Regions from separate parts of the Glaciecola sp. G7-5 genome, predicted to be linked through region 2. Evidence: predicted binding sites of a transcription regulator. Region 2 holds the regulator's gene; the other holds the start of a gene.
What was found. Region 2 encodes MetJ, which represses methionine synthesis genes. Its sites were predicted from a motif close to TAGACGTCTAGACGTCTA; they were not measured.
Positions count from the first base shown of each region.

Region 1: the regulator MetJ is predicted to act here: its motif matches at 1,869-1,886, upstream of serA (phosphoglycerate dehydrogenase).

Region 1 is NZ_CM147892.1:4,585,157-4,588,352, reverse strand. Features, by position in the region: gene AC0L6H_RS20140 (CHASE domain-containing protein) at 1-508, shown strand, start outside; gene serA (phosphoglycerate dehydrogenase) at 567-1,796, opposite strand; gene rpiA (ribose-5-phosphate isomerase RpiA) at 1,975-2,628, opposite strand; gene AC0L6H_RS20125 (5-formyltetrahydrofolate cyclo-ligase) at 2,641-3,196, opposite strand, start outside.
Region 2 is NZ_CM147892.1:2,058,072-2,061,267, forward strand. Features, by position in the region: gene AC0L6H_RS08930 (right-handed parallel beta-helix repeat-containing protein) at 1-630, shown strand, start outside; gene AC0L6H_RS08935 (hypothetical protein) at 630-1,613, shown strand; gene metJ (met regulon transcriptional regulator MetJ) at 1,676-1,999, opposite strand; gene metF (methylenetetrahydrofolate reductase) at 2,139-3,023, shown strand.

The DNA of each region.
Region 1 (3,196 bases), 2.5 Mb from region 2:
TTATGATCCCCTAACCAATCTGCCAAATCGGCGACTATTGCTAGATAGATTAAGCCAGCATATTTCTTCGAGTAGTCGCTCTAAACAAGTAGATGCGCTTTTATTCATCGATATTGATAACTTTAAAACGATAAACGATAGCTTAGGCCATAAAGCAGGAGACACATTACTCACCGAAATTGCACGCAGATTACTTGATACCGTGCGCGAAAATGACACCGTAGCGCGCATCGGCGGTGATGAATTTGTCGTCTTACTTGATAATCTTTCTAACGATAAAGAAGAAGCCCTCAAATTTGCTTTGCAAATTGGGCAGAAACTCATCGATACCATCAATCAACCCTATTTGTTAGAAAACAAGGTCACTGAATGTACCACTAGTATTGGCATCACCAGCGTAAGTGGGCAAGGAGCCTCTGTTGACGAGCTCTTACGACAAGCTGATCATGCGATGTATGAAGCGAAATCGGCTGGACGCAATTGTCTGAAGGTGTATAGGCAGTCTTAATGGCAAGAGGCAGTAGTAACGCAAAACATGCTTTAGTGCGCTAATACTGCCTTATTTTTTAATGCAGAATACGTGTTTTTATGGTGTCTTCAATTGCCGCGAGCTGCGCTAAGCCCTCTGAGGCGTTCTTCGATTCAATATCTATTACCACATAACCAATATTTTCATCGGTCTGTAAGTATTGTGCAGCAATGTTGATACCTTTGTCAGCAAACGCTTGGTTGATTTGCGTTAGAACGCCAGGTCTGTTTTTGTGGATATGTAACAAACGCGATCTATTTGTGTGCTCAGGCAACGACACTTCAGGGAAGTTAACTGCAGAGAGCGTTGAGCCATTGTCACTGTATTTGACTAGCTTACCTGCGACTTCTATGCCTATGTTTTGCTGGGCTTCTTGTGTTGAGCCGCCTACATGTGGGGTTAGTATAACATTATCAAATTTGCGTAGTGGTGAGGTAAATTCTTCGCTGTTTGACTTTGGTTCAACAGGGAATACGTCAATAGCGGCGCCGTTAAGCTTTTTACTTTCAAGTGCTTCACACAAGGCGTCTATGTCGATTACTGTGCCGCGTGCAGCATTAATCAAAATAGCCCCATCTTTCATTTGAGCAAGCTCTTTTTTACCTATCATATTTTGTGTATGACTCGTTTCAGGCACATGCAACGTCACTACATCAGAGGTCGCTAGTAGTTGCTCGAGTGATTTAACTTGGCTTGAATTACCTAAGACCAGTTTGTCTTCAATATCGAAAAACTGTACGCGCATGCCTAAATGTTCGGCTAGTATACTCAGTTGCGTGCCAATGTGGCCATAGCCAATAATACCTAAGGTTTTACCGCGTGCTTCATAGCTGTTGATGGCTGTTTTTTGCCATTCGCCTCGGTGCGCCAATGCGTTTTTTTCAGGTATGCCTCTAAGTAGCACGATAATTTGTCCAAGAACAAGTTCGGCAACTGAACGGGTGTTTGAAAAAGGTGCATTAAATACTACGATGCCGCGCTTTTGGGCGGCTTTTAAATCTACTTGATTGGTGCCTATACAAAAACAGCCAACGCCTATGAGTTTCTTAGCGGCGTTAAATACTTTCTCAGTTAGCTGCGTGCGTGAACGAATACCCACGAAGTGTGCATCTTTAATCTTTGCAATTAACTCATCTTCAGGTAAGGATGTCTTCAATGACTCAACGTTAGTGTAGCCATTGCTTTGAAAAGACTCCAGAGCGCTAGGGTGCAATCCTTCTAGTAGCAACACTCTGATTTTATTTTTGGCTAACGATTTCTTGCTCATTGATTTACTTACCTTGTCCTGAATGTGAATTAACGCAAAAATTGCGTTGCTATTACAATGTAAAATAGAATAAAGACATCTAGACGTCTATTTGATTTGCGTGAACAATAGTCAAAAATGCTAATTTAAGCAAGCTTAAATTAGCATAAGCGCTGTGTTTTTATTAATTTTCCCGTTTTTATGTGCGCGTAACACCGCTGTCGGTGCCCGTTAGCACAATATCTGCTCCTCGATGTGCAAATAAGCCGTTGGTAACCACGCCTACAATCTGATTGAGTTGCGTTTCTAAGGCAGGAGGGTCGAGAATCTCAAGGTTATGTACATCAATAATATGATTGCCGTTGTCGGTAACAAGCCCTTGGCGATAAACTGGATCGCCGCCTAATTTAACTATTTCTCGAGCCACATACGAGCGTGCTAGCGGGATGACTTCAACAGGTAAGGGAAACTTGCCTAAAATAGGGACATGTTTTGTGTCATCGACAATGCAAATGAAGGTTTTTGCTACGGCCGAAACAATCTTCTCACGTGTTAAGGCCGCGCCGCCGCCTTTTATCATATGTTTGTGTTCAGTTATTTCGTCAGCGCCGTCAACATATATATCGAGGTTGTCTACTTCGTTTAGGTCGAATACTTCAATCCCATGTGCTTTTAGTCGCTCAGTAGATGCCTTTGAGCTCGACACAGCGCCTTGTATTTTATGTTTATGTTTAGCGAGTTCGTCGATAAAAAAGTTGACCGTTGATCCCGTACCTACACCTACGATTGCGTCATTGCTAATAAATTCAATAGCGGCTTCGCCGGCGGCTTGTTTTTTCAAATTTTGATCCATGTCTGTTCCTTGTTAAAACGAATACAACGTAGTAGGTGTAAGTATCGCGGGTAAGGGGATATCCCATACTTGCGTAGGTAATGCTAACGATTTTTGCATGTCGTGTGCTAAGCCACATATCAAGGGTAATGAAGACGACTGTGTATGCTGGCTGCGTCGTTCACATATATATTGTAAGGTGCGATCGTAAAAGCCTCCACCCATTCCCATGCGGTTGCCTTGCTCATCAAAGGCGACTAAGGGTGTAAATATAACATCTAAGGCAGCAACTGGGCAGATTAATGACACATCTAAGATGGGTTCAGCAATTCCAAAAGGATTATTTTGCATGGCCGTGTTTTTATCATATCTCAAAAATAGCAGAAAGCCTTTGGTAAAAGGATGTAAAACCGGTAAATATACTTCTTTATTTTGCTGCCACAAATAGTCGATTAGTGGCTGGGTGTTAATTTCACCATCAAAACTAAGATATAGCGCAACACGTTTTGCTTCTTTCAACAGGTTTAGCTCAATCGCTTTATTAAGCAGGTTTTGTGCTGCACTTTTTTGCGCTTGTTGGCTTAATTCG
Region 2 (3,196 bases):
GTGCTCAAGCAAGCGGCCGTTATCAGTCGCTCGAAGTTACCACTTACTATTGATAAAGATTCGAGGTTAACTAAGCTTTACAGCCCATACTTAGTTGATAGCAATACTTTAGTATCTAGTGGTGCCATTCTTTTTATTGAACCGGGCGTTGTGTTGGAATTTACGCAAACAGGTATATTGGCAATCGAAGGTAGTCTCAAGACTTATGGTTTAGAACCTGTTGTATTTAGGGCAATGTCTAACAAGCAACAAGACCAAAGCTTTATTCGAATTAATTCTACTCGCCATATCGAGTTAGATGGCTTTATCATCGAAAATGCAGGTATTGGACTCGAGGTTATAAAAGGTAAACCAAGCGTGCAAAACTGCGAAATAAATAACAGTAATTATACGGCCTTGTCTATTAGTGGTATGGCAAATGTTGAAGTTGAAAACTGCCTAATAAATGGCAGTAATACCAGCGCGGTGGTTGTTGCTGATAACGCGCGTTTGAAGATAGAAAACGCCACTTTTACAAATAATTTTCCGTTTCACATACAAAATTCGTCAACCTACCAAGTTGATGCTCGCAATAATAAGTGGCAACCTGAAGCTGATGCCATCACCATTTTAGGGAATGTAAAATACTAATGAATATACAAAAAACATGTGGAATATTGTTCTGTTTATTCGCCAGCACGGTAGCCAGTGCGCAAACATTAGGTGAATACAATGAGTGGTTGTCGGTCTCCTCTAAGGTTAATTGGAGTTCAGGTATTGTGAGTGCCGAAGGTTTTGGTGTTGCGCCTGAAAATAAGCGTGAACAGGTCGGCAAATTGCTTGCGTGCAGAGCAGCGATAACCGATGCACAGCGTAACTTACTTGAAGCTACCAAAGGCGTTAACGTGACTGTTGATACCAGTATTTCAAAAATGGCGTCGCAATACGATACAGTCAAATCGGCGGTTGAAGGTACGGTAAAAGGCGCGACTATTATTGAAAGAAGCATGGTAGATGATATCACTTGCAAGGTGATAATGCGTTTGTCTATTGGCGGTAGGTTAAGTGCCAGTGTTTATGACCAAACGATTCCCTCCTCAAACTCGCTAAGCCTATTATGGGATGACTTTTGGCAAGGAGAGTTATCTTTAGGTTTGTTTTCATCTGCGAATGCCGCGCAAAGCCCTGTTGTCACGGAAAATATAAGAGAATTTGAGTTGTTAGATAAGCGCGTTAGTAAGCTAGAAAGCAGTATACTAACTATTAGTCCTGCACTGGCCAACGCCAAGACCGAAGATCAACCGACAGGCATTATTATTGACGTAAGGGGCAATCGCTTTGTACCCTCAATGACCCCCGAACTGCAGCAGGCTGACGGAAAGCTGATATATCCATCAACACAAGATAAACAAAGCTTAATTGCTTCAGGCAAACTGCTTTCGTTGTTTTCACGCAGCATAGAGCACGCGATGAACCACCCCATTGTAGGTGACAAACCATTATTACTAAAAGCCAATGTAGATAACAAACAACCGTCTAATGTTAGGCTAACTGCGCAAAATAGTGCTAGATTGATAGCACTGGCGAAGCAAAACTTTTTTGCCACGCCAAAAATTATCATTGTATTAGACTAACGAGGCTTTTTTTAACTAAGGTGGGACAGCCCATATTTATAGGATATAGGCTGCTCTAAAGATTAGTCTTGGGCTTCGATTTCAGCGACATCGATGCCCATCGCTTCCATAATTTTTCTAGCTTCTAGTGGAATTCTATAATTATTGTCTTTTTTCAAATCGACATCATCGGGAAGCGGTTGACCTGTAAAAGCATGTAAAAATGCCTCACATAGTAATTCAGAGTTAGTTGCATGGCGCAAATTACTGACTTGTCTACGCGTTCGCTCGTCGGTTAATACTTTTAAGACCTTGATAGGTATCGACACAGTGACCTTTTTTACTTGCTCGCTTTTTTTACCATGCTCTGCATAGGGATGAATGTATTCGCCGTTCCATTTAGCCATTGTTTTTGTCGTTATGTGGTTAAGTTATAATAAAATTCTAACTGTTCTAGAGAAAATATCAATCTAGACGTCTAAATTGCTTGACGTCTATCCAATATACTCGTAATTTAGACGTCTAAACGTCTATTTAAGGTTTTTCATGGTTTCTTACGCTCAGGGTATCGATGCCCTCAATCAGTCTTTAAGCGAATTACGCGACATCGATGTCTCATTTGAATTTTTTCCACCCAATACCCAAGCGATGGAAGACACTTTGTGGAAGTCCGTTGAAAGACTTGCACCACTTAAGCCTAAGTACATGTCGGTTACCTATGGCGCGAACAGTGGCGAACGAGACCGCACTCACTCTGTTGTTAAAAAGATACAAACAGAAACCGGTGTTTCTACAGCCCCCCATTTAACTTGCGTAGATGCCTCAGAAGCTGAGTTAAGAGCAATTGCGAAGGATTATTGGGATACGGGGGTTAGACGTATCGTAGCGCTTCGTGGAGACCTTCCTGAGGGCATGGAAAAGCCCGCACTATATGCGTCGGATTTAGTTGGTATTCTAAAAGATGTGGCTGATTTTGATATTTCGGTTGCTGCTTATCCAGAAAAACATCCAGATGCACCAAATGATCAATTTGACCTTCTTAACCTAAAGCGAAAAATAGAAGCCGGTGCAAATGAGGCGATTACTCAATTCTTTTTTGATACAAGCGTTTTTCTACGTTTTCGAGATCGCGCCGCTGCGGCTGGCATCGATGCGGATATTGTGCCAGGGATATTGCCGGTGACAAACTATCAAACCTTGGTACGTTTTGCGGGAATGACCAACGTACATGTTCCAGGTTGGTTACATAAACTATACGATGGCTTAGATAAAGATGACCAAGCAACGCGTAATTTGCTTGGTGCTAATATCGCCATGGACATGGTGAAAGTACTGGCTAAAGAGGGTGTCAAACATTTCCATTTCTACACCTTAAACAGAAGTGAACTCAGCTATGCGATTTGTCATATGCTCGGCCTTCGTAAAAATTAAGCCGTAGGTTTATCTAGTTATTCTTGCGAACTGTAATGCCGTTCGCTTAAGCGTTTTACGCCAATGGTCATGCTCGCGAAGGCGAGTATCTCCTCAAAAGCTTAGTAAATCCAATAAAAGCCTGCGTTTTTGCGTGTGATTTTAGAGATTCTTGCCTTCGCATAATACTGTTC